Regions from separate parts of the Shewanella sp. MF05960 genome, predicted to be linked through region 2. Evidence: predicted binding sites of a transcription regulator. Region 2 holds the regulator's gene; each other region holds the start of a gene.
What was found. The regulator sigma-54, encoded in region 2, starts transcription at its own class of promoters, with help from an activator protein. The targets are predictions, from matches to a motif close to GTTGGCACGNNNNTNGNNT.
Positions count from the first base shown of each region.

Region 1: fliE (flagellar hook-basal body complex protein FliE) is a predicted target of sigma-54. The motif match lies at 3,013-3,031, and genes of this name have one in related genera.
Region 3: ACROAE_RS12445 (DUF1328 domain-containing protein) is a predicted target of sigma-54. The motif match lies at 6,466-6,484, and genes of this name have one in related genera.

Region 1 is NZ_JBOZPS010000017.1:21,849-32,226, reverse strand. Features, by position in the region: gene fliG (flagellar motor switch protein FliG) at 1-867, opposite strand, end outside; gene fliF (flagellar basal-body MS-ring/collar protein FliF) at 860-2,542, opposite strand; gene fliE (flagellar hook-basal body complex protein FliE) at 2,615-2,956, opposite strand; gene ACROAE_RS15935 (sigma-54-dependent transcriptional regulator) at 3,145-4,494, opposite strand; gene ACROAE_RS15930 (sensor histidine kinase) at 4,487-5,719, opposite strand; gene ACROAE_RS15925 (sigma-54 dependent transcriptional regulator) at 6,031-7,461, opposite strand; gene fliS (flagellar export chaperone FliS) at 7,975-8,379, opposite strand; gene ACROAE_RS15915 (flagella biosynthesis chaperone for FliD, FliT) at 8,390-8,722, opposite strand; gene fliD (flagellar filament capping protein FliD) at 8,729-10,093, opposite strand; gene ACROAE_RS15905 (flagellar protein FlaG) at 10,164-10,378, opposite strand, start outside.
Region 2 is NZ_JBOZPS010000004.1:188,403-198,780, forward strand. Features, by position in the region: gene ACROAE_RS05670 (STAS domain-containing protein) at 1-122, opposite strand, end outside; gene ACROAE_RS05675 (MlaC/ttg2D family ABC transporter substrate-binding protein) at 119-787, opposite strand; gene mlaD (outer membrane lipid asymmetry maintenance protein MlaD) at 798-1,271, opposite strand; gene mlaE (lipid asymmetry maintenance ABC transporter permease subunit MlaE) at 1,313-2,098, opposite strand; gene ACROAE_RS05690 (ATP-binding cassette domain-containing protein) at 2,085-2,909, opposite strand; gene ACROAE_RS05695 (calcium/sodium antiporter) at 3,098-4,060, shown strand; gene ACROAE_RS05700 (KpsF/GutQ family sugar-phosphate isomerase) at 4,105-5,082, shown strand; gene kdsC (3-deoxy-manno-octulosonate-8-phosphatase KdsC) at 5,085-5,648, shown strand; gene lptC (LPS export ABC transporter periplasmic protein LptC) at 5,645-6,205, shown strand; gene lptA (lipopolysaccharide transport periplasmic protein LptA) at 6,192-6,773, shown strand; gene lptB (LPS export ABC transporter ATP-binding protein) at 6,770-7,501, shown strand; gene ACROAE_RS05725 (RNA polymerase factor sigma-54) at 7,910-9,394, shown strand; gene hpf (ribosome hibernation promoting factor) at 9,419-9,706, shown strand; gene ptsN (PTS IIA-like nitrogen regulatory protein PtsN) at 9,709-10,152, shown strand; gene rapZ (RNase adapter RapZ) at 10,149-10,378, shown strand, end outside.
Region 3 is NZ_JBOZPS010000011.1:8,885-19,262, forward strand. Features, by position in the region: gene ACROAE_RS12415 (hypothetical protein) at 1-394, shown strand, start outside; gene prs (ribose-phosphate diphosphokinase) at 545-1,399, shown strand; gene ACROAE_RS12425 (nicotinate phosphoribosyltransferase) at 1,410-3,005, shown strand; gene ACROAE_RS12430 (metalloregulator ArsR/SmtB family transcription factor) at 3,127-3,948, shown strand; gene ACROAE_RS12435 (ArsJ-associated glyceraldehyde-3-phosphate dehydrogenase) at 4,020-5,030, shown strand; gene arsJ (organoarsenical effux MFS transporter ArsJ) at 5,037-6,248, shown strand; gene ACROAE_RS12445 (DUF1328 domain-containing protein) at 6,625-6,798, shown strand; gene ACROAE_RS12450 (hypothetical protein) at 6,954-7,148, shown strand; gene ACROAE_RS12455 (diacylglycerol kinase family protein) at 7,218-8,861, shown strand; gene ACROAE_RS12460 (hypothetical protein) at 9,544-9,903, opposite strand.

The DNA.
Region 1 (10,378 bases), on a different contig from region 2:
TTTCTCTTTTAAGGCTTCATCAGCCCCTTTAAGTGCCTTCATCAGCACATCTTGCTGCACTTCACGTAACAAGGCTTGAATACCCCGATCATCAACATCAATCAGGTTTTCAAACACAAACATCATATCTTGAATTTGCTGCGCCATCTCTTCATCAGACTCACGCATGGTTTCCATAATCTGGCTTTCTACGCCGGTATCGAGGTAGTTCATAATGTTTGCAGCCGCTTTTAAGCCGCCCATTTTCGCCGCTTGTGCGCCACCTTGACCCGCAAATTGTTTCTCCATAATGTCATTCAACTCTTGCAATGCTGCAGGCTGAACTTCTTCAAGATTGGCAATACGCATCATTAAATCTAAACGAGTGTTTTCAGGGAACTGGCTAAAAATTTCAGCCGCTTGATCGGGTTCTAAATAAGACAACACAATGGTTTGAATTTGTGGATGTTCGTTTTGAATAATAGTCGCCACCTGGCGAGCGTCCATCCATTTTAACGAGTCTAGTCCTTTGGCACCGCTACCCATAATAATTTGTTCAATCAAATTACCGGCTTTGTCTTCGCCTAATGCCGCGGTTAACGCTTTGCGCACAAACTCTTCGCTGTTAAAACCAATTGAAGAGAATTTTTGAATATCATCTAAAAATAACTTGTGCACACCAATGACTTTTTCTTGACCAAAGTCATCCATGGCTGCCATCGCCATACCCACTTTTTGCACCTGCTTAGGCTCTAAGTGTTTTAAAATTGACGCGGCATCGGCTTCACTCAAACTGAGTAGCAAAATAGCGGTTTTTTCAACACCGGTTATCGACCCTGGGTCAAATGCAGCCGGTTTTGCCTTTTCTTTATCTTTTTCATTAGCCATTGTCTTGTAACCAATTCTTAACTACTTGAGTGGAAAGCTCAGGCTCATTGGCCACGAGTGCTCTAATTGCCTTAATCATATCATCATCTTTATGCAAATTAGGTATATGAATTGAACCATCATCGGCATAACTATATTCAGCTTCTTTAGTGTTGAGCATGCCCAGGGTGTCTGCGGCATATTGATCTTCAATTTCAGCTAACTCATGACCAGGTCGAGTGTCCGCTGGCATGTCGCTACCTTGTGGATTAGTGAGTTTTTTCAGCATTGGACGAACCACGGCTAAAAACAACACTAAGATCAATAAAGCACCTAACACTAATCTAATGGCGCGCCAAAACCAAGGCTGCTCCCACATGTCTGGCTCTGGTAGCGCTTCAATTAACTGGTCCATAAACGGCACGGTGACCACTTCAAGCGCATCACCGCGTTGAGTGCTAAAGCCCACCGCACCTTCAAGTAAACGACGAATATTAGTCATCTCTTCTTCTGTGCGAGGCACTCGAGACACTTGACCATTCTCATCAACTTGACCCGGTTTAAAGTCAATGGCAACCGACACACTCACCCGGCGCACTACACCAATTTGTTGGCGAGTATGGCTAATGGTGGTATCGAGTTCATAGTTACGAGTCGCTTCTTTAGACATATCGCCAGAGGCTGTTGACACACTGCCCGCTTCACCCGCCACTTGAGGAATGTCAGCTTCCATTGGTGGTTGATTACTCAACGCCCCTGGGATACCGCCAGAACTTTGACCCGACGAGTTACGCTCAATGGTCATTTCGCTGCGAATAGCCGGTAAATCAGGTGAAAAACGCTTAGCCGTTTGCTCTACCGCAGTGAAGTCCATGTTGACATCAACTTGCGAGGTAAAGTTTTCAGGGCCAAGAATAGGCATTAAAATCGATTCAATTTTGCGACGATATTCCGCTTCTTTTTGTTGTACCAGTTCAAGTTCGCGGCGCGCTCTAGCTGAGGTACCGTCCTGGCTACCAGAATTTAATAAACGACCATTTGAGTCGGTGACGGTGACGCGTGATGGCTCAAGACCTTGTACAGCAGAGCCAACAATATCAACAATCGCGTCAATTTCTTCCTGGCCTAATCCGCCACGGCGTACATTAACCACAACCGTTGCACTTGGCTTTGATGCATTGCGGGCAAAAACGTTTTCTTTTGGTAGGGCTAAAATCACTTTCGCGCGGCTAATGCTTTTAAGCTCTTCAATGGCGCGAGCCAGGTTTAACTCCTGGCTGTGCTTTAAACGCGCTTGCTCCATACGTTGGCTCACACCAAAACCACTGTCCTGACTTAAATAATCATTGGCTTGAGTGCTGCTTTCAATGCCTGCGCGGCTTAGGAGTAATTTTACTTCTTGATATTTGTCTTCAGGCACTTTGACAACATCAACATTAATTTGATAATCAATTTGGCTTTTATCCAGTACATCAAGTACCTGGATCATTTCAGCCGTTTCCATTTTACCCAATGGACGATATTCCGGCTCTTGTGCCCACATCATCACAAAAACAGCCAATGCAAGACACACAGCTAAAGCCAAAATCATGATCACCTGGCGCATCATGTCAGCCCCGCCGACGTTGCCCATTAGCCCAGACTTGTTCTCCTGCTGGACACCGGCGTCAACTGTTGAATCTGAACCTACCATTATGTCTGTGCTCACAATATGTACCTGCTATATGTCTGATGTTTGGGATTACCTAGCGCTTAAAACCGACAGCGGCTAAACAGGCATACTCATGATTTCTTTATACGCTTCAACTAACTTGTTACGCACTTGCACGGTGGCTTCAAATGCCACACCGGCTTTTTCACGCGCAATAACGGTGTCAGACAAGCTCACAGTCGTGTCGCCCATGTCTAAACGTGAAGCTAAACTCGATGATGTTTGTTGCAGTCCATTCACGCTACCTACCGCTTGCGATAACAGCTGGCTAAAATCAGCGCCAGTGGTGTTATTCACTTGCTGAGTTAAGTTAGGGGCAATTGATGAACCAATAGAAGGGGCGATTTCGCCACGAAGCGATTGCATTTCTTGTAATAATGGATTGGCGCTAATCTGCATGGTGTCACTCCCTTTCGTCGACTTTTTGACGACAACAATAATCTTATAAGGAGTTAAAGCAATATAGATGCCAAGATGTAAAACAGAAGGGATAACATCAACAAAACCAACTTACCTACATATATGCAGATAAGTTGGTTTTTATTTAAATACTTTATAGTCAGATAGTTATAGATTTAATAACAACATTACGCGGGTAATTGAATACCCATGTCGCGCATTTTTGCCATTTTATAACGCAACGTACGCGCACTGATCCCGAGTTTCTCAGCGACCATTTTCCGACTCCCCTGACATTGATTCAGGGTTTCTAAAATAATCACGTGCTCTTGCGCTTTAAGCTCATCGCCTAACCCTTCAACATCACCAGACTTATCAACATCGAGGATATCGTTAGATAATAGGTTTACGTCTGCAGAATCAATAATAATGTCATTGACGCCAATATCGTCATTCACGCGTAAAATCAGCGCACGTTGAATCACATTATCGAGTTCACGCACGTTACCCGGCCAACGATAAGTTAATAAACGTCGAGTAGCGGCATCATCAAGTTTAGGGACTGACGTCATATTTAAGGCTTTAGCATGCTTAGCCAGTAAATGGCGCGCCAGCGGTAAAATATCCGCAGGGCGTTGATGTAATGCAGGCCAGGTTAACGGAAACACGTTAATACGATAGTATAAATCTTCTCTAAACTCGCCAGATGTTGCCATGGCTTTAAGGTCGCGGTTTGAGGTCGCTAATACGCGTACATCTAACTTAATGGTTTTACGGCCGCCTAAACGCTCTACTTCACGCTCTTGCAATACTCGTAATAATTTGGCTTGTAAACCAAGCTCCATTTCCGATATTTCATCGAGTAATAGTGTGCCGCCCTGGGCCTGTTCAAATTTACCCGGGCATGCTTGATACGCGCCGGTAAACGCGCCTTTCTCGTAACCAAATAGCGTGGCTTCGAGCATGTTTTCAGGAATAGCCGCACAGTTAATGGCAATAAACGGCTGTCCATTACGCTGGCTGTGTTGATGAATATAACGTGCTAACACTTCTTTGCCTGAGCCACTTGGGCCCATAATCATCACCGAAGCTTCAGACACTGCAACACGTTGAGCAAGTGCCAATAACGCCAGGCTTTTGTCATCGGCTACCACAGGTTTATCGTGATGTTGCTTTAACGGCAAATAACGAGACACTTGATTGAGTAGCACTTCTGGCGCAAAGGGTTTGGCGAGGTAATCGACCGCACCTAACTTCATCGCACTAACCGCGCTGTTAATCGTGGCGTAAGCCGTCATCAACAATACCGGTAATTTAGGTTGGTGCTGCTGTAAATAACCGAGCAACCCCATACCGCCGATGCCGTCCATTTGCACGTCACTGATCACCATATCAAACTGGTTGGCTTTTAAGGCGATAATCGCCTCTTCAGCACTGCCAACATCAACGCACTCATAGTGAGCTAACAACAAGGTGTCGAGTAATGCCTCGCGTAAATCAGCATCATCTTCAACTAATAGAATATGTGCTTCAGCCATGTGTCACCTCCTGATGATGTGCTTTTTTGGCATGTGGAAAAATCAATCGAATATGGCAGCCCATTCCGGGTTTGCACGATAACTGAATGTGTCCGCCATGATTGCGTACCACAGACTGAACCACTGCTAACCCAAGGCCTGTGCCCTGACTTTTGGTGGTAAAAAACGGCTCTAGCACTTGCTTTTGCATGGCAGGGTCTAACCCTTTGCCATTATCAATCACATCTAATAATAGTCCGTCAACGGTTTCACTGGCAGACACTTTAATTTTTGTCGCGCCTGCTTCAAGGCTGTTCATCACCAAATTGTTCACCGCAGAACTTAACGCATTGGCATTGGCTAACATCCTCGAATGCGAAGTGTCTTGTGCTTCTAACTGACACTGCTTTTTGTCTGCTATAGGCTCACAGTTAGCCATCACTTGAGTGATAATATCATCCATAGTCACCGACTCTGCCATGCTGTCCTGACGACCTCTGGCCATCAGTAACATGTCATTAACTTGACGCTCTAATTCGTTTAAGCGGTCAACCAACTTAGATTGAAACTTGCTTCGCGCTGCATCGGTTAACTTTGGGCTAGCCAGATTTGAGGCATACAACAACGCCGCCGACAACGGCGTACGCACTTGATGCGCCAGGGTTGCGACCATTTTGCCTAAAGACGACAAACGTTGTAAATGAGATAAATTCTTTTGTAATAAACGGGTTTCAGTTAAATCGGTAATAACGATTAACTGCCCAGGTTCTGGTGCTAACGGCGTAATCGCCAATTTAACACGGCGACCATTTTTTAAAGACACTTCATGGCCGTCATCGTCTTGCGGCGCAAAGGCGCGGTGAATAATGTCAAACCAACGCGCCCCTTGTAGCGGACGCCCTAATAGCTCTGTAGCCACAGGGTTTGCTAGCGTCACTACGCCATCACCATCAATAATCACCACGCCTGATGGCATAGCCTGAAGAATATGCGCCATTTGATTAGACATATTGGCAGCCTTACTTGAATAATCGCTTACAACCGGCGTAAATACCGGTGCTTTCGCATGCGCAATGCTTTGACGTATGGCACTCTCACTCGGCCTATAATCAGCATGAGCCTCAGCCGCTGCATAAGGTGTGGCTGTAAGCGGAGTGGCAATAAGTGGGGTGGCAGAAAGCGATGCTGTCATCGGCAACTCAACCTCCGCTCCACGCGGATTTGATAACACTCGAGCTGAATACATGGCCACTCCGTCAAAAGAATTACATTTGAACTGGTGGATGCATTTAGTGTGCCAAGGCGAGGATCTATGATTAAGGGGGGGCTAGGAACTCGCAGGCTCGCCTGAGGGCGGACTGCGTCCTGCTAGGTTCTAGGTGCTAGGGTGGACTGCGTCCTGCTAGGTGCTAAGTGCTAAGCAACACCTGGATCCCCGATAAAAGCACTCGAGGATGACGTGCGCGGTGGTGCTAGTTCTAGAAGCAAAAAACACATCTGTGGATGTGTTTATAGGTTAATTGCTAATGACGAATCAAAGCAATAATCAGCTATTGGTTATTCTTTGCTCATGCCGTATTTACGCATTTTTTCAACGAGGGTGGTTCGGCGAATGCCGAGCATTTCGGCGGCGCGGGCGACGACATTGTCTTGTTGCTCTAATGCCTGGCGGATCATGTCGATTTCAAGCTCAGCTAGTAGGTCTTTAAGGTTGACCCCTTCAGGCGGTAACTCGCTTGGGAATCGGGTTTCAGGAATATCTACAGGCTCTTCATCGCTGAATATCGATGCGAGTGCATCGCGTTCGAGTTGCTCTTCGCTAATTTCAACGCAGTATTCGGGTACATCAATGTAACGGTATTTATGCGGTAAATCGTTTACATCAACTAGGCCGCCTGGATACAGAATCGTTAACCGTTCAATCAAGTTAGACAATTCACGGACGTTACCGGACCAGTTATGTTCTTTTAACGACTCAATGGCGCGTTGGGTGAAGCGTACTTTACCGCGGCCTTCGTTAAAGACGCGATTCACTAACTCGTGTAATAACAAGGGTACGTCGTCACGACGCTCACTTAAGGCTGGCATTTCGATTGGGAATACATTGAGGCGGTAATATAAATCTTCACGGAATTCATTTTCAGTGATCATGGTTTCTAAATCACGATGGGTTGCCGCTACAATTCGCACATCGGTTGCAATGGTTTTACTGCCACCGACGCGCTCAAACACCCGCTCTTGCAATACACGTAATAACTTAACTTGCATTTGCAATGGCATGTCGCCAATTTCATCTAAAAACAGTGTGCCGCCTTCGGCAAGCTCAAAGCGACCTTTACGGGCAGATATCGCGCCAGTGAACGAGCCCTTCTCATGGCCAAACAATTCACTTTCAAGCAGTTCTGGCGGAATAGCACCACAGTTAACCGGAATAAACGGTCCATCACGGCGCTCAGACAAATAATGAATATTACGCGCCACCACTTCTTTCCCGGTACCCGACTGGCCTAAAACCAGCACGGTAGCATCAGAGCCAGACACCTGATTGATTAAATGTCTTACGTTGGCAATGCCTTCGCTGCGGCCGACTAGGCTGCGGAATAATTTGGTTTGATTGCCACTGGTTAAGGTGTGTTCTCGTTTGGCCTGGCCAAAAACCTGACAAAAATGCAGTAACTCAGTTAATTGCGGGTAATTTACCGGCTCTTCTATCTGCCCTAGCACATTAGACAAATGGATCTCAGATTCGCCAAGCAACAGCATAGGTTGCCAGGGCGCTATCGCGGAAATATTTTTAATGCTCTCTACGCTGATGTTGTCATTAACAATCACTACGGCACGAAAACGCGATTGCTCAATTAACGGCAATAAAGATTGATGAGAGACTATTTCGCATTGCTCCCCCAGGAATTCGAAAATGCAGCACAAACGAGTCACGCGCTCTGATGGGGTACCGACAATTAACATTCTTTGTTCTATTTGCATCATTCAGAAGGCCAAAAGCTCTTGTTATAGGTTTTTATCCAGGATGATTATGCCACAAAAAACAGCCACATAAACCAAAATACATTGTATCAAAAATAGTCGTCAAAAAAGTCGCCAAAAAACTGACCACTTTACAATATTCTATCATTATCGCTCAATCGGCTCGTTAATCTGCAATTTAGCAGCAAGAAAAATGAGTTTACTCATAAATATTGTATTATCAGCGTGGCATAAGCAAGCAACAGTTACATATTATCTACATCAAGGCACATTTTTAATGAAAATGCTGATTTTTCAGTCTAAAAATACCGCGTAAACTCAATAAATCATCTTTGCGCCTACCTGTATGAGTAACTTAAATGAGTAACTTAAATGAGTAACTTAAATGAGTTACTTAAATGAGTTACTTAAATGGACTGCTTAAATGAACAACTGATACAAAGTCATTATTTTTGGTCTAATAGCAAAAAAGACGCAAAGCGTCTTTTTTAATTTACATACAGTATGCCGTAACGATTAACTTGCTTCAGAGGTCAAGTGATGTTGGTCTTGTGGAATGGCATCCCAACCTTCTTTCAAGGTTCTCAACACGCCCACAGCATCATCAATAGCTTTTACATCATTATTTAAATTAGCTTCGGTTATTTTCATAATTATAAAATCATATAATTGGCTTAAGTTACCAGCAATCTCTCCACCAGCTTCCATGTTTAAGCTATTGTTTAAACCATTAACGATCCCAATGGCTTTACCAATAAACACCCCCTTATCTGACATATTTTTATTTTCAATCGCATAACGACTCTGTGCAAGTCTCTCAAGACCACCAGCAAACATCATTTGAACAATTCGATGTGGTGACGCTATTGATATTTCACTATCAAGAGACACCTTGCGATATGATTGTAAAGAACTTCTCATAATAACCTACCTATATACCATCAATATTCTGATAAATCTTAATTTGTCTTTGATGAGACTGTTTCAAACTCAACAAACTCTGTTGATGAGACATAACTTTTGATGATCTACTTATAAAGCACTGAGTAAGCTTTAACTGTTCAGACAAACAAGTTGAAAATGAATCATCGATAGCGTCAGTTATTAATAAATTGATATATATTTGACGCTCACCAATGTACTTTTGCAATAATAACACCAAGTTGTCGGACTGCTCATTTTCAGCAGGAGTGTTCTCGAGTTGACTTAACATACCTTCAATAGTTTCGTTAATTACCTCAAGTTTAGGGCTCAATTTATACATGCGTTTTTACTCCCTAATGACGCCAGGTAACGATGCTAAACTGTTGGTCAAACTTGAGCTTTGGGAATTCAACTGAGAAACAATCAAATCCATTGCATTGAATTGTTTAAGTAATCGAGCTTCTAATTGCTCCATTTTTAATGTAAACGCTTCTCTTTGATCTGAAATGCGACTTTTTTCAGATGTATAAGTGTTATTTCGAGAATCAATAACGCCACCGCTTTTAGTGTAAGTCTTAACTAACTCATCGAATTTATATGCAACTCCGGTATCGCTAGTTGAAAAAACCCCTTCGATAAGCGACATATTATTTGTCACTGCATCAGTCAACTTATCATCATCAATCGACAATTTACCATCACGGTCAGTAGAAATACCTAACTCGTATAAAGCTGATTCAACACCGTCGACACTAACCCGTTCACTTACCATTTTTCGAAGTTGTGACTCTAAAGAACGAATAATTGAATCGCCTTGTAAAGCAGAAGCAGTCCCTTCGTCGACATCGAAAGAAGATAAGCTATCCATGGATGTTAGTAACGAATTGTATGCACTAACAAATGTTTCAATATTTTTCTTTACAGATTCTGTATCCTGGGCAATTGTTAATGTCGATATTGAGCCAACCTCTGCTTTTGTTAAAGAAAAAGTTACACCACTGATGGCATCATCAATAGTGTTACTCTGAGAGGTTAATGTTTGACCATCTATAGATATGATTGAGTTTTTAGCCTCTTGTAAGGTTTCTAAACTCGCACCGTTAAACATATTTGATAAACCTGTACCAGATGAGTCTGTTGCTAATACGGTCATCTGATTATCAGTTCCCGTGTCTTTCGAAGTAAATATAAGTCGGCTACCGGCATCGCTCTTAATAACAGTAGCTGTAACACCCGAGTTCACCGATGAACTATTAATTTTAGAAGCTATAGATGAAAGGCTATCTGTGAATTCAATCGCAATAGAAAAACTTTCACCATTAACTGAAAAATCAAGGCTTCCTTCGCCCACACCCAATGTAGGGTCAGTAACGTTGGCTCCTGCCAACTTTTGAGATTGTGCTAATTGTTCTACCTTAATCTCATAACTACCAGGTTGTGAGTATTGATCTGCTTTTGCAGTAAAAAAATCACTATCACCAGTTGAGACAGTGCGAATATTTAAAAACTCACCACTTTGCAGCTTTTTAACTGCATCTTGAAAGGTAGACAAACTACTCTTTAAAGTCCCCATGGCAGAGACTTTAGCATCTATTTTAGTTTCTGTTTTAGTGAACAATGTCTCTTTGGGTGTTTTCTCAGCATCAACAAGCACACTGACGATATTTGAAATATCCAACCCTGAACCAATACCTGTCGCGGTTAAAGCCATGACCTTGCTCCTTATAAACTGATACTAATAATCAAAGTAAAAAAGAAACCATTTTAAATGAATGTTAAATTCAAACTTCAATTTTCATCAAAATTCCTGACACTTCACTTAATTTTTCTGCCAACTTAAGCGCTTCTTCACTAGGGATTTGCCTAATGATATCACCTGAACTAACATCTTGAACTTTAATCACTTGTTTACCTGAAGCATCATCTACAGAAAACTTTAAGCCTTTCTGCATCATAGCAACCATATTAGTTAAATCAGAAGCAACCTGTTGCAATT
Region 2 (10,378 bases):
TCTATCACTTGGGTTGAAGCAGTAAACAACTCTTGGCGTTTTGGCCATAATTGTTTTACTTCAACCTGCGTTAAGCGGCCGCTAACAAAGCACTGCTGCTCTTGTTGATTAAAGGTAATCACGCTGCAGCGGCTTCTTTAGCTGGTTGACGGTCAATTTGTTGTTTAGTTTTGTCATTTAACATTGAAATAACAGCTTCAATACCCTGTTGACGGATCAAATTAGAGATCTCAGATTGCTTAGACGCAAGCAAACTTACGCCTTCGGCCACGAGGTCAAATGCTTTCCAGGTGTTGTCTTTTAAACGACGTGCTTTAAATTGGATTTTGATCGGTGGGCGACCTTTTTCAATAATTTGCACATTAATTTCAACAATTTTTTCTTCGCTGAAATCACTGGCAGGATCGAACTCAACAGCTTGGTTGGTGTATTCAGTCAACGCTTGCGCGTAGGTTGCCACAAGATAGCCTTCAAATGCTTCAACAAAGCGATCACGCTGATCTGGCGTGGTGTCACGTAAATACTGTCCCATCACTTTGTATGCAGCATATTTATAATCAACATATGGCATTAATTCTTCGTTAACAATCACCTTCAGGTGACTTAAATCAGTGTCAATGATTGCTCTGTCTGTTTTAAAACGATCAAAGGTTTTATTGGCAACTTGCTTGATCATCACATATGGATTTGTGGTATCTATCTCGTCATTGGCCGCTATCGCTGCAGAGCTTATTACCGCACTGCCCACCAAACATAACGCAATTACACGACTAAAAAGTGCTTTCATTATAGAGCTCCTATTTATCTTTAGACGACATACTGTACAAAAGCTGACCGATTAAATCTTCTAAAATCAATGCACCACGCGTGTCGTGAACTTTATCGCCATTCGCAAGCATAACAATGTCATCATCCATAAAGCCTGGGGTTAAGCCAATAAATTGCTCGCCCAATAACCCTGATGTCAAAATAGCTAAGCTACTGGTTTCAGGAAACTGATCAAAGCGCTTATCCATAGTCAATGTGACCACAGGGATCAATTTACGGGTATCAAGGGTAATGTCTGTCACTCGACCGACCACCACACCACCGACTTTCACAGGAGAGCGTACTTTTAACCCGCCGATGTTATTAAACTCGGCAACTAATGTGTAAGTTTGGTCATTTGACTTTACTTCGACATTGGCAACGTTAAATACCAACCCACAAAAAGCCAACAAACCAGACAATAAAAACACGCCTACTAGTAACTCAATTTTCCGTGTCAACATACTCTTAAACCACTTCAATTAAACTAAACAATGAAAAAACCTTAATTTCCGAACATGATTGCGGTTAGCAAAAAGTCCAGCGCTAAAACAGCTAAACTGGCCTGTACAACGGTAGATGTTGTTGCACGGCTAATGCCTTCTGGATTCGGTTGTACTTCATAACCTCTGTATAAGGCTATCCAAGTGACAACTACGCCAAAAATCACACTTTTAATCAAGCTATTAACAATATCTTGCTCCCACTCTACCGATGCTTGAAGAATAGACCAAAAAGCACCGCTATCGATACCTTTCCATTCGACACCCACCAGGTGACCACCAAAAATGCCCACTAGACTGAACATTAATGCAAGCAAAGGCATACTGATGACCCCAGCCCAAAATCGCGGTGCGATAATTTGCCTCAGTGGATCGATGGCCATCATTTCTAAACTCGATAGCTGTTCGGTGGATTTCATTAGACCGATTTCTGCGGTGAGTGCAGAACCGGCACGACCAGCAAACAACAGTGCAGCAACCACCGGACCCAATTCACGAAGTAAACTCAGCGCGACCATTGGACCTAAGCTTTCTTCAGTGCCAAAACCAACAAGAATGTTATATCCCTGCAATGCCAGCACCATACCAATAAATAAACCCGATACCAGTATGATCACCATTGAACGAACACCAAGCACATAAATTTGCTTGATTAATAATGGTAAACCTTTCTTGATATTAGGCACTCGTACAATAGCGCCCCACAGCATTAAGCCCGCACGGCCAAGGCCTGACACCATTTTTAGTGCGTATTTGCCGATGTCGGCAATGTAATCAATTACGCCCACGCAATAACTCCTCTTGATAATCCTCGGCAGGATAATGAAATGGCACCGGACCATCTGGCGCGCCTTGGATAAACTGAATTAATTGCGGGTTATCAGACAAACGAAGTTGCTCTGGTGTTCCGTGTGCAATGACTTTTTTCTCTGCGATGACGTAAACGTAATCAGCAATACCCAACACTTCATCTACATCGTGCGATACCACAACAGAGGTGAGCTTTAACGTATCTGAAAGCTCACGAATTAATTTCACCAGCATCCCCATAGAAATCGGGTCTTGCCCTGCAAAAGGCTCATCATACAAAATCATTTCGGGCTCAAGCGCAATGGCACGCGCCAATGCAGCTCGGCGTTGCATACCACCAGACAACTCGTTTGGCATTAAATATGCTGCGCCGCGTAAACCTACCGCTTGCAGTTTCATCAATACAATCGAGCGAATGATGTCTTCAGGTAATCCCGAATGCTCTCGTAATGCAAATGCGACGTTATCGAACACGTTAAGGTCGGTAAACATAGCACCACTTTGAAACAACATACTCATACGCTTGCGCAGCTCAAAGAGTTCTTCGCGCTTTAATTTATGAACATCATGGCCATCAAATAAAATTTGGCCGCTGTCAGGTCTGAGTTGCCCACCAATCAATTTTAATAAGGTAGTTTTACCTATCCCACTTGGGCCCATAATGGCCGTCACTTTACCTTTAGGTATCGTTAGCGAAATATCTTTATAGATCACTCGCGAACCATGGCTAAACGCCAAATGGTTTATTTCGACCAAAGGGGAATTATTTGATTTACTCATATCAGGCATCGGTGTTGAGGAGATAACAACCTTCCTTAGAAAAAGATGAAGCGCAAATTGTACTGTAATTGTCCACTAAGCGACAACTATATCCATATAACCAATGCTCATTGTTAATACAATTAGTGTGCAATGCTTTCAATTTAGTGAAAATCCAGCGAAAATGCCCGCTAATTATTTATCATCATAGGAATCTCATGTTAGTTAATATCCTAATGTTAATTGCAGGCCTTGCTGTTTTAGTGTGGAGCGCGGATAGATTTGTTTACGGAGCAGCAGCATTTGCACGTAATTTAGGCTTGCCACCCATGTTGATTGGACTGACTATCGTCGCGATGGGCAGCTCAGCCCCGGAAATGTTCGTGGCTGCAACAGCCTCAATGGACGGCATGCGTGATACCGCTGTCGGTAACGTTTTGGGCTCAAACATTGCCAACATTACCTTAATTTTAGGATTAACCGCATTACTGGGCGCGATTAGCGTCGGTTCCAAAACACTTAAACGTGAAATCCCATTAATGTTAGCCGCCACCGTCTTTGCCGGTTACACCTTACATGATGGCTTGTTAACTCGTGCAGAAGGCATCATGCTCACGATATTATTTTTTGCATTAATGGGCTATTTCATTTGGCAAGCCACTCACAATAAAACCCCAGATGCTTTAGATGACGATATCGAATCTGAGATCCCTAAAAACGTCCCCACCTTTCGTGCTATCATTTGGCTTATAGTTGGTATTATATTACTCCCACTATCAGCCGGTTGGATGGTAGATGGTGCAGTCGGGATTGCCAAATTTTATGGGCTCTCTGATTTGGTCATTGGCTTAACCATTATTGCTGTGGGGACCAGTTTGCCAGAACTTGCCGCCTGTATTGCTGGGGTATTAAAAAAAGAAGATGATTTAGCAATAGGCAATATCGTTGGATCTAACTTATTTAATATATTAGCGGTACTCGCGATACCAGGGCTTATCGCCCCTGGGGTGATAGATGCACAAGCCAGTGGGAGAGATTTCTACATGGTATTAGGCACAAGCGCAGCGTTAGCCGTTTTAGTCTTATCCAGTGGCGCCAAAAAACAACTGACTCGTTGGCATGGCGTCCTATTATTAATCACCTTTATTGCGTACCAAATTGTTGTATTTCAATCCCATTAAGTTGGAGCATAAAGGTTAGGTATTAAGCCAAAAGAGAGACAAGCATGGTAGATCAAACTCAGTTTCGCCAATGGGGCCGCAAAGTCATCGATATTGAAAAAGCGGCATTAGATAATTTATATCAATATGTTGACTCGGTAGAGTTTGGCCAGGCTTGCGAACTCATTATGCAATGCAAGGGCAAAGTTATTGTCATGGGCATGGGTAAATCAGGCCATATTGGTAATAAAATATCGGCGACATTTGCCAGCACAGGCACACCAGCCTTTTTTGTACACCCTGGCGAAGCAAGTCATGGCGATTTAGGCGCATTAGACAGAAATGACATCGTATTGGCCATCTCAAACTCTGGTGAATCAAGCGAAATCCTGACCTTATTGCCTGTAATTCAACGCATGGGCGTTCCGGTCATCGCGATTACTGGTAAACCAGAATCCAATATGGCAAGGCTCTCAAAAATCCATCTTTGTATTCAAGTCCAAGAAGAAGCATGCCCACTTGGATTAGCGCCAACGTCAAGTACCACCGCGACCTTGGCGATGGGTGATGCACTCGCCATTGCATTACTGCAAGCAAAAGGATTTACTCGAGATGATTTTGCCCTATCGCATCCGGGTGGTTCATTAGGCCGTAAATTATTATTAAAAGTTGAAGATGTGATGCATCAGGGTGAAAGCTTACCGAGCGTCAGCGATGACATCTGCATTACTGAAGCACTGTACGAAATATCGAAAAAAGGCCTTGGCATGACCGCCATAGTCGATAAAACGAACACCCTAGTCGGTATTTTTACTGATGGTGATTTGCGCCGCATTATCGATGCCGAAGTTAACTTACGCACCACACCTATTTCGCAGGTAATGACCAAAAATTGTGTCACTAGCCCTAGCGGTATTTTAGCGGCACAAGCACTGCAAATCATGGAAGAACGAAATATTAACGGACTGATTGTCGTTAACCCACAACATCAACCGATCGGCGCGCTAAATATGCTCGATATGGTTAAAGCAGGAGTTATTTAACCATGTCAGACACAACCACTCACTCAGGTTTTTACGGACCAATCAGCGATGATATTTGGCAACGTGCTAAAAAAATCAAATTGTTAATATGCGATGTTGATGGCGTGTTTTCTGACGGCCGAATTTACCTTAGTAATGCCGGCGAAGAGTTAAAAGCTTTCCACACTCGCGATGGTTATGGCGTGCGATCTGCCCTCACTAGCGGCATTCATGTCGCCGTGATAACAGGCCGTAAATCTAAAATTGTTGAAACCCGTATGACTGCACTGGGGGTTAAACACATTTATCAAGGCATCGATAATAAGTTTGAACCATTTGAAGCGTTATTGTCTTTATATAATGTCACCCCAGACGAAGTGGCTTACATTGGTGATGACATGGTCGATTTACCTGTGATGAAAGCCGCGGGTCTTGCGGTTTGTGTGGCCGACGGTCACCCATTTGTTAAACAACATTGCCATATGACGACGAGTCTCAATGGTGGCCATGGTGCATTGCGTGAACTCACAGATTTACTATTATTAAGCCAAGACAAATTCACCAGTGCCCACGGTATGAGTATATGAACAGAGTTACCATCGCGATAGCGGCATTTTTCGGCCTTGCCCTTGTGTTGTATTGGCAAACGCAAGTAAAACGCAGTGAAATGGATGCCGTAAAAGTGATAGGTATTGAGCGTCCGGACTTTGTCGCCAACGACTTACGCACAACCGAATACAATGAACAAGGTTTGATTGCCAGTAAAGTCACCGCGAAGCATATGGAGCATTATGCTTCCAGCGATATCACCCACTTTACTGATCCCGTTTATTTAATTTACCCAGAAAATGGTAAAGCACAGTGGCAACTCAGTGCTGACAAAGGACAATTAAATAAACAGAGCAATAAAGTCAGCTTAGAAAATAATGTTATTATCGATGCAATTGATATTGAAGAACCGTTACAGTCAGTGACCACACAAGCAGTCACCCTAGATTTAACGACCATGATAGGCAGCTCACAAGAGATGGTGTATATCAAAGGTAAAGGGTTTATGATCCAAGGCTTAGGCCTACATGCTGACTTGAATACGCAAAAATTATCGCTACTAAGCAAAGTAGAAGGAACATATGAGTCACAATAATCGACATCCTCGCGCCAATGCCGCATTACTATTAAGTGGCTTACTTTGCATGCTGAGCATTCCAGCAATGGCAAAACAAGGTGATCTCAAACAAGAATTGAAAATTGCTGCAGTGAGCCAATCTGCCGACATTAAAAACAATCAAATTGTCTTTAATGGCCCCGTGACTATTGTGCAAGGCACGATTAATATTAATGCCGACGAATTACGCGCATTTACCCCCAAAAACGGCGTATCAAAACGCTTAATCGCGACGGGCAAACCCGCGACATTTTCTCAAGAACTCGACGACGGTAACATCGGTACCGCCAGTGCCAACGAAATCAGTTACGATCTCGCCACAACAACTCTGACGTTAACCGGTAATGCCAAGCTAGACCAAGCAGGCAGCCAAGTCACGGGCAACCTAATTAAATACAACATTAAAGCCCAAGAGTTAATTGCTGAGAGTACCGGTAAAGGCCAAGATCGCGTCATCACGATTATTCAACCAGAAAATTTCCAAGACGAGTCAGCGCCAAAACAAAAGCTGCCTGAGATCCCTGTCAACAAGCAGATAAAACCATGAGCCAAATTACCTTAACAGCTGAAAACCTAGCCAAAAGCTATAAAGCGCGTCAAGTCGTAAAAGACGTCAGCTTAACTGTAAAAACGGGGCAAATTGTCGGTTTACTTGGCCCTAATGGTGCCGGTAAAACAACCACGTTTTACATGGTTGTAGGGTTAGTCAAAAGTGATAAAGGCCGTATATTAATTGATAATGACGACCTCACCGCTGACCCAATGCATCTTAGAGCCCGTAAAGGGATTGGTTATTTACCACAAGAAGCCAGTATTTTTCGAAAACTCACCGTGCACGACAATATCATGGCGGTGTTACAAACCCGCAAAGAACTCAGTAATGACGAACGTATTGAACAGCTCCAGCATTTACTGGAAGAGTTTCACATTACTCACATTCGCGACAGCCAAGGCATGTCATTGTCTGGCGGTGAACGCCGTCGAGTCGAAATTGCCCGAGCACTCGCTGCTAACCCTAAATTCATTTTGCTTGATGAACCTTTTGCGGGGGTTGATCCGATTTCGGTTATCGACATTAAAAAAATTATCCAGCAGCTAAAAAGTCGTGGATTAGGTGTACTGATCACTGACCATAATGTTCGCGAAACACTCGATGTATGTGAAAGAGCTTACATCGTAAGCCAAGGTAATTTAATTGCCGAAGGAACACCTGAAGAGATCTTGAGCAATCAACAAGTTCGAGCTGTGTACTTAGGTGAACAATTCAAGCTATAGTTAAGTTATATACCCAAACAACCTGAAGATACTCGATTTCAGCAAGAATTTACACGCGTTTAGGCAAGGCATTGATTGCGGTTAATGGTCGTTCCCTTTCCAAAATCAATAACACAGCATGAACGCGTGTAAAACTTGCCCCTTGGGAGTTTCACCGTGTTCCCACTACGTTGTTGCGTTAATTTATAAGGTGCCTACATTACCGCATTAACGCGCCTAGTATTGAAAACACGGTGAAGCTCTGAAACACGTATCTTCAAGTTGATTGGGTATACGCCTTTTAGCCTATCTAATTCATTCCATTGAACGATACCTAAATTGCGTGAAATGTCATTGACGTACGTGACACCCCATTACAGTTTTTCGAGATTGTTATTTTTATGGAAATCATCTAGGGATAAGCGGTAAATGAAAGCGTCACTCCAACTTAAAATGGGTCAGCATCTCACTATGACCCCTCAATTGCAGCAAGCCATCCGCTTGCTGCAATTATCTTCATTGGAGCTACAGCAAGAAATCCAACAGGCGCTGGACTCAAATCCATTGCTTGAAATAGAAGATGAATTTTCTCAAGCTAAAGATCCCTTAAAAGAAAGTCGCGATCAATCAGACACAGACTTCAGTGACAACAGTAATGTGAGTGTCGAAAAAGATACTTCAACCATCGACACCACAGAATCCATCAGTAAAGAAACTATGGACGACATGCCCATGGACACGACCTGGGATGAAGTCTATACCGCCTCACCGATGTCAGGGTCTGGTAGTGCCAGCATGCGTGACGATGATATGCCTTTTCAAGGGGAAACCACCGAAGGCTTATATGAACATTTAGAGTGGCAAAAAAACTTAACGCCATTTTCAGACACCGACCTTGCCATCGCAACAGCCATCATTGACGCAATAGATGAACGCGGCTATCTAACCCAAAGCACTGAAGAAATACTAGAAGCTATGGGCGATGAAAATGTTGAGCTTGATGAGGTTCAAGCGGTGTTAAAGCGAATTCAACATTTTGACCCCGTAGGTGTTGCTGCACGTGACCTTAGTGAATGTCTACTCATTCAACTGTCACAATATGCAGACTCAACTCCGCACATTGAAAATGCGCGAATGCTCATCAAAGATTATTTGGATTTAATCGCTGGGCGTGACTTTAGATTATTAATGCGTAAAACGCGTTTAAAAGAAGATGAGTTACGTGATGCCATTACCTTAATTCAATCTCTTAATCCGCGTCCTGGCTTATTGATCACTGCCGTCGATGACGAATACGTGATCCCTGATGTCACAGTATTTAAAAAGAATGGCCGTTGGGTTGTTGAACTCAATCCAGATAACATGCCTAAAATCGGTGTTAATCAGCAATATGCAGCAATGGCTCGCAGCAGTAAAAACCCATCTGATACTCAGTTTATACGAGGTCATTTGCAAGAAGCTAAATGGTTTATCAAAAGCATTGAAAGCCGTAACGATACCTTGTTAAAAGTAGCCAATTGCATTGTGCAATTCCAACAAGGTTTTTTCGAATATGGCGAAGAAGCCATGAAACCTATGGTATTAAATGACATTGCTGAAGCCGTAGAAATGCATGAATCGACCATTTCGCGCGTGACCACTCAAAAATACATGCACACCCCACGAGGGTTGTTTGAATTAAAATACTTTTTCTCTAGTCATGTCAGCACTGATGATGGCGGAGAGTGCTCATCGACAGCAATCCGTGCATTTATTAAAAAGTTGGTTGCTGCAGAAAACCAGAAAAAGCCGCTTAGCGACAGCAAAATGGCTCAACTACTGGCCGAACAGGGCATAAACGTTGCTCGTCGTACGATTGCAAAATACCGTGAGGCAATGATGATACCGCCCTCAAACCAACGTAAGAGTTTATAAATCACTCAACAATGGAGAAGTGTAATGCAGATCAATTTATCAGGGCATCATGTTGAAATAACCGAATCTTTACGTGAATACGTTCAGGAAAAGTTTTCAAAGCTTGAACGGCACTTCGATCAGATCAATAATGTTCACGTTGTACTCAACGTAGAAAAATTACAACAAAAAGCAGAAGCTAAAGTCAGCCTAAAGGGCGGAGAAATTTTTGCAATGTCAGAACATACAGACATGTATGCAGCAATAGACGCCCTGATAGATAAGCTCGATCGTCAGGTAATTAAACACAAAGAGAAGTATACAAAACACTAACGATGGAACTTTGTACCATCCTGCAGCCGGAATGCACCACCTGTGCCACACCGGGCAGTAAGAAAAAGGTACTGGAACTTATCAGCGATTTAGTCGCTGCCCAGTACCCGACCCTGTCTTCGCAAGAGGTGTTTGAAAGCCTTATCGCAAGAGAAAAAATGGGTAGCACAGGTATAGGTAATGGTATTGCAATACCTCATGGCCGATTAACGACAATCGATCACCCTATTGCGATCTTTGTAAAATGCGAAGAACCCATTTCGTTCGATGCCATCGATAAACAACCTGTCGATATCTTATTTGCATTATTAGTTCCTGCAGATCAGTGCCAACAACACTTAAGCACCTTATCTTCGATGGCCCAAAAACTCAGCGACAAACAAGTACTAAAACAGCTGCGTAAAATCCACGATTCAACAGAACTCTATCAGGTAATTACGGCATGAAACTTGTTATCGTATCAGGACGGTCAGGCTCAGGTAAATCAGTAGCATTAAGAGTACTAGAAGACCTAGGCTATTACTGTGTTGATAACCTGCCATTGCCGCTAATTGGCACCTTATTGGCTCAGTTAAAAGGCAATAATGACCTAGTAGCGATTAGTGTTGATGTGCGCAATATTGCCGAACAAGGCAAAGTGCTTCAAGAACAACTTGAAATACTGCAACCTGA
Region 3 (10,378 bases), on a different contig from region 2:
ATTATCCATTAATGAGCAACATGAAGAGCAAAGTTCAAGTGGTGTGATCATCAGTACCGGCTTGGGATCTACGGGTTGGTTTAAAAGCATTCTGGCAGGTGCAAGAGGTATCGCAAAGCAACCTATTCAGGATGAGCTTACAGACGGTTTTCCGTGGGCAAGCCCATATCTCTATTACTCCGTTAGGGAGCCATTTCCTTCAATTAAAACCGGTTGCGAACTCGTTTTTGGTCAAATTTCAAATCAATCTGGTTTTTCTATGGCATCAAAAATGCCTGAAAACGGAGTGATATTTTCAGATGGTATTGAACAAGACGCCATTGAGTTCAATGCAGGTGTCGTTGCCTATATTTCAATGAGTTCACGTGTTGGCCATTTGATTAAAAAAGAGTAATTTTTTTAATATCAGTTAGTTGAATTAGCTGTTACTCTTTTTCCTTATACACCAACAATAGTGTCTCAATGACACAAATGCCTTGCTTAAGATTAGCGTCTTTGTTATATTCAATAGTGTCCTACAGACACTATATTAAAGGGAGTTAACATGAATGTATTTAGTCACGATGTATCAGGAAATAAAACGGTATTTAACTATGACACTTTTACTTTTTCTGGCGGTGAAGAGCATATCCGCTTTAATATAGAAGAGATATTAACGTCAGTAAAAATCGAAATTTTTGCTCGTTTAACCAGTTCATCTCAAATTGTAAAATTAATGGTGGCAGTCGATGCACTAAGAAGACTGTCAAATGACAGTATCCCAATTGAACTCGTTATCCCTTATTTCCCTTATGCTCGCCAAGATAGAGTCTGTGTCGAAGGAGAAGCGTTAGGTGCTTCTGTTATGGCAAACTTTATCAATCAACTTAATTTTTCTAAAGTCACAATATGGGATGCTCATAGTGACGTATCTCCAGCGCTGTTACACCGAGTCGTTAATATTCCTCAATTGTCATTGCTTATGCGTTACGAAGCGTTATGCCAACGCCTAGCCACGGGAGAGTTAACACTTATTTCTCCTGATGCTGGGGCCAGCAAAAAAACAATAAAAATTGCCGAAGCATTTAAGGGCGAACCTGAGGTTATTCAAGCTCAGAAAATTCGAGATCTTAAAAGTGGTGACATTATCAGTACCGAAATCTTAGGTGACGTTCAAGGCAAAAAAGTGCTGATTGCAGATGACATTTGTGATGGCGGACGTACTTTTATTGAACTTGCTAAGGTCCTAAGAGATAAAGGCGCTATTGAAGTTTCATTGTTTATTACCCACGGTATTTTCTCAAAAGGCCTAGATGTGTTTGAAGGGTTAATCGATACGATTTACACCACAGATTCGTTTAAACCCGCAGAAGAGTTTACACAAAATAAAAACATAAAGTTACACATCATCGAGATGTAAGGAAACCCTCATGACTATTACCGCTGCAAGTATGCAAAAAGATGTTTATAAAGAATTTCATAGCCGTGCTTATCATCCAGACGTCACTGAGGTATATGCAAACTTTACCTCAAGAAGTGGCAAGCTAAGTAATGTAGATAATAACGACAAAGTTGCTTTTGTGGGTTTACAGTACTTCATTAAAAGCTATTTACAGGACGAATGGGCTGAATTTTTTAACGTGGATAAAGCCTCTGCCGTTGCCAATCATAAACGCATTCTGAGTGCGATGTTAGGTTACCCCGTTAATGTTCAATATCTAGAAGACCTTCACGATTTAGGTTATTTACCACTCAAAATTAAAGCGTTACCAGAAGGTACATTGGTTCCTTATTTGGTACCACCTATCACTGTTGTTAACACCAAAGAAGGTTTTCAGTGGTTAACTAACATGATTGAAACCGTGTTGAGTTGTGAAAATTGGCCCATTCAAACAAGTGCAACAACGTCAGTAGCCTATTTAAAAGTGTTCAAAGAATTTGCAGAAAAAACCGGGTTACCAATGGATTTTGTGCCTTTTCAGGGGCATGACTTCAGCTTTAGAGGCATGTTTGGTAAACAAGCTGCGGCAATGAGTGGTTTTGGTCATTTGGCTTCTGGTTTAGTCGGTACAGATACCATTCCAGCTGTACTGTTTGCTGAGAAATATTATGGTGCCAACGTTGATACTGAGCTTGTAGGTTGTTCTGTTGATGCGACTGAACATTCGGTGACATGTTCTTGGATCATGGAAGGCGAAATTGAGTTCTTTAGATATTTGATGAAAGAACAGTCGCCAAAAGGAATATTGAGTGTGGTGTCTGACACTTGGGACTTCTGGACGTTGGTGACGGAATATTTACCTCAGTTAAAGCAAGAGATCATGGCCCGTGAAGGCACATTAGTTATCCGCCCAGACTCAGGTGATCCGGTAAAAATTCTGACCGGATATAAAGTTTCTCCAGTCTCTGACTATGCAGAACTGTTTAATACTCAAAATGAGGCTGAAAAAGAGGCCATTATCAATGGTTATGAAGCTTACCGTTGGAATGGAAACTATTTTGCTTTTGAAGAAGAGCAAACCATTAGCTTAATGGATTTTGAAGTCAAAGGGCTTATTGAATGCCTTTGGGATATTTTTGGTGGCACTACCACAGACAAAGGTTTTAAGTTACTTGATGAGCATATTGGTGCTATTTACGGTGACGCAATTACATTACCGCGCCAACGTCAAATATTACAGCGTTTAATGGATAAAGGCTTTGCGTCTAAAGTGGTTTTAGGCATTGGTTCGTATAGCTACCAGTATGTCACCCGTGATACCCATGGCTCAGCAGTTAAGGCAACCAGTGTGGTTAAAAACGGTGAGCGGGTCGCGATATTTAAAGATCCTAAAACAGATACTAAGAAAAAATCAGCTAAAGGCTTACTTAAAATCGAGCGCGTTGATGGTGAGTTAGTGTTGTTTGATGATGTTACAGATATTGAAGAGGATCAAGGTTTACTTGAGACTGTTTTTGAAAATGGACATCTAGTTAAAGAAACGTCACTTGAACAAATACGACAAGTGATTAACGACCAAATTTAATAATAATATCCAATATTAAGCCTATTCATTATCCTGAATAGGCTTTTTTATTGCCTTAATCTTGTATATGTAAATATTCATATATACAATGTTTTTAAGATCCCAGCTGAGCCCGTCATCTATGAAAAAGAAAAGCGTATTGTTTTTGTGTACTGGAAATTCTGCCCGTTCACAAATGGCTGAGGCGTTATTAAGGAGCAAAGCCGCTGATCAATTTGAGGTTTTCAGCGCGGGTACTGAGCCGGAGCAAGTTGACCCAAGGGCGATTGAAGCAATCCAAAAGTTTGGTGTCGACGCCAGTCATTTAGTGTCTAAAAATGTACAAACCTTTGCTGGGCAAGCCTTTGACTACGTGATTACGCTTTGCGATAAAGCCAATAGCGAATGCCGCAGTTTTCCTGGGGCTGGTAAGCAACTCGCCTGGGATTTTCCTGATCCTAAAACACGCAAAGGTAACCATCCTTTCTCCAGCACTTTAACCGAGCTTAACAATCGCTTATCAATGTTTTTGCTGGTGGAACGTAAGGCGTCTGCAACAGCACCCATTGAAACACCAGCCGAAGTTGAACCGCTCGCCGAAGAGGCGCTAACCGATGTCGATCCCATCGCGTTTTATAAATGCTTAACCGACGATATCCGTCTAAAAACCTTAATGCTGACTCATTATCATGGTGAGCTGTGTGTGTGTGAGTTAATGCAAGCGCTTAATGAAGAGAGCCAACCTAAAGTGTCACGTAATTTAGCCTTACTGAAAAAGGCCAATATTCTAAGCGACAGAAAACATGGCCAATGGGTGTTTTATCGGATTAATTCAGCATTACCGTTATGGATTAAGTCGGTGATTGCGCAAACGACCGAAAATAACATTGCGTTAATCTTGCCGCATCTTGATCGTCTAGACAGCATGAAAAACCGCCCTGATAAAGTCAGTTTTTGCCGTTAACTCTGCAATGCTTAGGTGCTTAAATTTAGTTTAGTTCAGCTTAATTTACTTTAAATTTAGTGGGAAATATTATGAAAATTAAAATCGGAATTAATGGTTTTGGCCGTATGGGACGTTTATCAATGCGCGCAGCGTACGATTGGGACGACGTGGAAATTGTTCATATTAACGATCCCGCTGGTGACGCCGCAACATTAGCGCACTTAATGACCTTTGATTCTGTGCATGGTCGTTGGCATCATGAGGCGACTCATCAAGGCGATGCCATTGTAATTAATGGCAAAGCTATTCCATGTACTCAAAATAAAGCCACTCAAGATACCGATTGGTCACAATGCGATGTAGTGATTGAAGCTTCAGGTAAAATTAAAACCAAGGCCTTGTTGCAAGCGTATTTAGAGCAAGGTGTTAAGCGTGTTGTGGTTACAGCACCAGTGAAAGAAGAGGGCGTGCTCAATATTGTGATGGGCGTAAATGATGACCTTTATGATAAAGCGATTCACCCGATTGTGACGGCTGCGTCTTGTACCACCAACTGTTTAGCGCCAGTGGTAAAAGTTATCCACGAAAAAATCGGCATTAAACATGGTTCGATGACCACAATCCACGACATCACTAATACCCAAACCATCTTAGATGCTCCGCACGCTGATTTACGCCGTGCCCGTGCCTGTGGTATCAGTTTAATCCCCACCACAACCGGTTCTGCTACTGCTATTACTCACATTTTTCCTGAGCTTAAAGGCAAACTAAATGGTCATGCTATTCGGGTTCCACTGGCCAATGCATCGATTACCGATTGTGTGTTTGAACTTGCTCGCGGCACTACAGTACAAGAAGTGAATCAATTGCTTAAACAAGCTGCTGACAATGAGCTTAAAGACATTATGGGTTATGAAGAACGCCCACTTGTGTCTGTTGATTATAAAACCGATCCACGCTCGAGCATTATTGATGCCTTGTCGACCATGGTAGTCAACGACACCCAATTGAAATTATACGTGTGGTACGACAATGAGTGGGGATACGCTAACCGCACCGCTGAGCTTGCCCGCAAAGTTGGCCTAGCAGATAAGGAATAACTCAGCATGGGGCTGATATCTCTGAGCGCATTGCCGCCGCAGATTAAACAATACCTGATTATTACCGGTAATTATTGGGCGTTTACCTTAACGGATGGTGCGCTACGTATGCTGGTGGTGTTGTACTTTCATCAGCTCGGTTACAGCCCGCTTAACATTGCCATGTTGTTTTTGTTTTATGAAATTTTTGGCGTGGTGACTAACTTGGTTGGCGGCTGGTTAGGCGCAAGACTGGGGTTAAATAACACCATGAACATTGGTCTTGGGCTGCAAATTGTCGCCCTTGCCATGTTAACGGTACCCGCCGATATGCTGACCGTCATGTATGTTATGGCGGCGCAGGCCTTGTCTGGTATTGCTAAAGATCTCAATAAAATGAGTGCCAAAAGCGCGATTAAAATGCTGGTGCCTGGTGATGCTCAGGGTAAGTTGTATCAATGGGTGGCGATTCTTACGGGGTCTAAAAATGCCTTAAAAGGGGTGGGTTTCTTTTTAGGTGGCTTATTACTGACATTACTTGAGTTTCGCGGCGCCGTGATAGCAATGGCCGCCATGTTGACCATAGTGTGGCTGATGAGTTTACTCAGCTTAAAAGCCGATTTAGGTAAAGCCAAAAACAAGCCTAAATTTACTGATATGTTCTCAAAAAGCCCGGCAATTAATATGCTGTCGGCAACGCGGATGTTTTTGTTTGGTGCCCGCGACGTATGGTTTGTGGTGGCATTGCCGGTATTTTTAGCAGTTACCTTTCAGTGGGACCATTGGTGGGTTGGCGGCTTTATGGCCTGCTGGGTGATTGGTTACGGCATAGTGCAATCATTTGCGCCGTACTTTACTGGTAAAAAACAAGGCAAGGTGCCAACAGGGCATTCGGCCTTTTTATGGGCTAGTTATTTGTTACTTATCCCAGCAGCCATTGCATTAGCGTTACATTTTAACTTTTATATTCAGCAGTCATTAATTGGCGGCTTAATGCTGTTTGGTGCAGTGTTTGCGATTAATTCATCGCTGCACAGTTACCTTATTGTCAGCTATGCCGGACATGATGGCGTGTCACTCGATGTCGGCTTTTATTACATGGCCAATGCCATGGGGCGCTTAATTGGTACGGTATTGTCGGGTTGGGTGTATCAACAATATGGTCTAGAAGCCTGTTTGTGGATCTCGAGTGCATTTGTTGCTTTAGCGGCGGTGATATCCATTAAATTACCAAGATAAACATGCGGTAAATCGTAAATCAACATCATAAAAAATAGGGTTGCCATTGTTGGCAGCCCTTTTTTACATCTGTTGGTTTCCCATTAGGCTTTGAGCCTGAAACTCTTACCGAATAGTCGGTAAAAATTGCTTACGTAGGTTTGGGTTTCTGATTTCCCTTTTAATCCGCATAACTTTTTATTTTATTAATTTCAGGTGGTTACGATTTTTTTTGAAAGTTGGCACGATGCTGGCTTTAGTTAGTATACGAACAATGAGAAATATACGAACGATAAGAAGTATACAAAACACAGACATACAGAGTTCATCGCACGTACTAATATCGTTTATGCATATTCAGTACATTTAAGACAAACCGTATACCAAGGAGGTTTTTATGTTGGGCTGGACATTAATGTTTTTAGTGATAGCAGTGATTGCAGGTCTATTGGGTTTTAGCGGTATTGCAGGTGCAGCCGCAGGGATCGCCAAAATTATTTTCTTTATCTTTGTGGTGTTGTTGTTAATTTCGCTTGTGTCGAATGCGCTGCGTGGTAAATCACCTCGCTAAAAGTCATTTAAATAACAGGTATCCAAACAATAGTCATTTAACAGCAGCCATCTAAATAATAAACATGGCTTAATTGTTAATTAAGCATATCTTAATGTAGCTAGTAGAAGCATCTGCCAGCAATTAAGTCTTTACCATCATCAAGGAGATGAATTATGAAATTATTAAAATTAATCACAATGGCAAGTTTTATGGTGTTATTAACTGCTGGTTTATCAGCATGTTCAGATAACAAAGCCGAAAATGCCGGTGAGAAGGTCGATGAGATGATTCAAGATGCGGGTAATGCAGTTGAGGATGCTTGTGAAGATGTAAAAGAAGGCATGAAAGCCGAAGATCCAGACTGTTAATAATATAACGGCACTCATGCATTAGGCATGAGTGCCGCTTTTTATTATTTCACTCCAGGAGGACCGATTATGCCGACCCAAATCCACATTAAATATTATTACACCCTTGGTACTTTTATCGCGTTGTGCTTATGCATCGCATTACCAAATGTAGTGCTGCAAGTGGCGTTTGGCTGGGTGGCATTGTCTTTAGCTCTAGTCAGCTCTGCGTATTGGTTTAATAGCGCGGGGATTTTTCGTAAAAGCCAGGATGGCAGTATCCCGTGGTATATCAGTTGGAGTTTTGTGCCGTTTTTAATGGGCTGTCAGGCGTATAACGCGTGGGCAAGAAAGCACGATAAAGTGCCGGCAATTCAAAAGATAGATAAACAATTGTATTTAGCTTGCCGTTTGTTTCCAAGTGACGTTGAGCAATTAAAACGTGAAAAAATAGGTGCTATTTTAGATGTAACCGCCGAGTTTGATGCACTTGAATGGACCTTAGTGGACGAAAATATCGAGTATTTAAATATTCCGGTGTTAGACCATAATGTGCCAACTGTGGCGCAATTAAATCAAGCCGTAAACTGGTTACACACTCAGGTACGCAAAGGCAACAATGTGGTAGTGCATTGCGCCTTAGGTCGAGGCCGTTCAGTATTAGTCTTGGCCGCGTATATAGTGTGCCGCGATAAAAATCGTCAGTTTACCGAAGTGCTCAAAAGCATTAATGATATTCGCCAAACGGCCCGCTTGAACAAGTGGCAGTTAGCTGGCGTTGAAAAAATGCATCAAAAGCAGCAAATTAATATCCATAAACAAGCCTGGTTAATTGTTAATCCTGTGTCGGGCGGCGGTAAATGGCACGATGAAGCCGATCATATTAAACAAACCCTATCGCGCTATTTTCAGCTTAATGTGTTGTACACCGCCAAAGATAAATCGGCGGTGCTATTAGCCGAACAAGCTAAAGCCAAAGGTGCTGATATTGTTATAGCCTGTGGCGGTGATGGCACGGTTAACGAGGTCGCCTCGGTGTTGGTCTACAGTGATATTTATTTAGGCATTATCCCAATGGGCACCACTAATGCGTTAAGCCACACTTTATTTGGTGTCACAAGTAAGTTAATACCCGTGTCGCAGGCGTTAGATATTTTAATTCAAGGCCATCACCAACGTATTGATACCGCAGTGTGTAACGACACCATTATGTTACTGCTGGTGGGGTTAGGGTTTGAGCATAAAATGATTCAAAAAGCCGACCGCGAAACCAAGAACGACATGGGCCAGTTAGCGTATTTAAATGGCTTATGGGAAGCCATTGATGAAAATCAATCGTTATCGATACGCTTACAGCTCGATGATGGTGAAACCCACACTATCGACACCACCAGTTTAGTGGTTGCCAATGCCGCGCCATTTTCCAGCGTATTAGCTCAGGGTAATGGCGAACCGATTATTAATGATGGTTTACTCGACATTACCTGGATTGAGGCAAGTGAGACTTCGCCACAACAATTGCTCAGCATGACCGAGTTATTGTTTGCAGGCTTAACAGGCAGTCGAGACCAAAACGCTGCAAATAGTGCGATTCATCATCAACAGGCGAAAAAAATCTATTTAACAACCGATACTCAGTTTAAGTACGTGATTGATGGCGAGCTGTTTGAGGCTGATGATATGCGTATTGAGGTGAAACCCAAGTCGTTGTCTGTGATGATTCCACAAGGGTAATTTTCTTCTTCTGGCCTCAGGCCATTAAGGTCGTGATGCTTCGCCCACGACAGTGTGAATAAACGTTAGTTTGATTCAAGTATATCTATATGGGTCGGTTAGTTTAAATTTGTCTTCCCGGCAATGCTTTTGAGCCGGGATCCAGGTGTTTGTTTTTATTTTGCTTATGGCCTGCGGCCACTAACGTCGTGGCGCTTCGCCCACACCAGAGCAAAGGGGTAAAGCGCTTGTACCCCTTTGCAAACCCTCAGCGTTCCGGCAACATTTTCTGATGAGCGAAAAAATTGCGACGGAAATTTAATCCAGCTTTGGGCCGCGTTTATAGTCTGCTTCGGCCAACTCTTTATGGTAAAGAATAAAATGCTAACGCTTCAGATGGGAGTCTGATGTGAATGGATTCACGAATGTCGTGGTGGCATGGATGCCAAGGAACGACCCTTCCCCTCTAAAGCTAGCCAGACATCCATGTCTGGACTCACGTCATTTTCTTCAACGGCCTCAAGTTCAGAGTTGAATTTGGGCGTTTAAAAGCTAAAACCAACTCGTTTTTGGACATAAACGGTTTAGGTGCTAAGATCTAATTAGTGAGTTTCGAATTAAAATTTCTATGGTTTAACGTTACGAGCATGCGCTCGAACTTTTGAACGTCGCGGGAGACAGTAGGCCCGAATGACAAAGATTGTTATGTATGAATTTGAAATCGAAGCTCCCCGCCAGATATTTTTATATTGCCAAAATTACCGGTAAGCTCAAATCCACTATCGACTACCTGCAATGTATCAATGTTGCCATAATCAATTGAACCGTCTGGATCAATAGATGGCATTACAACTGATTTGGGCTTTAAACCAGATACGGAAACTGCATTAGTGAATTGAAGTATTGCTTTTCGGTAGTACGTATATTCATTTAACTTTGGCTCGGCATAATATCTGGACTCAGGCCAGATGCTGGCCTCAAGCTCAAAGCAAAGACAGTTATTCTCATAACTCCAATCTAAAACGAAAGAGTCAGTGAGATTGATACCTTTTAATACTTCCATTTGACTCCAACCCATAGTCATTCACATATAACGCCCCGCTATTAAGCGAACTGTAAATTTAGGTACAAGGCAACTGATAATCGAGATTACTAACCATATAAGGTGAAATGTTGTGATTTCAAAGCCTCTCTCGAACGAAAATGATTCGGATATAACCAATGCTATTCCCATAGAACCACCAAATGTAAATGTATAAACACTCGGTAATATCAGCGCATAAGATAACTTTTTTTGAACGATTAACGATATCGTATACGAAACAATAAAGCATATTGTAAATGGGAGTAGTCCAATAAAAACGCTATTCCTTATAATAATAAAGGTTGGCGATAACGCTAAAAAAGCGCCTGCTAACACAGCAAAAAATATGGTAACTATATTTAATGTTTTAAGTATACGACTATCCATATGGTTCATTTAACGTTTTAGTATTTATGCGATGCGTATTTATCTCGCTTAGACCAGTGAAAACACG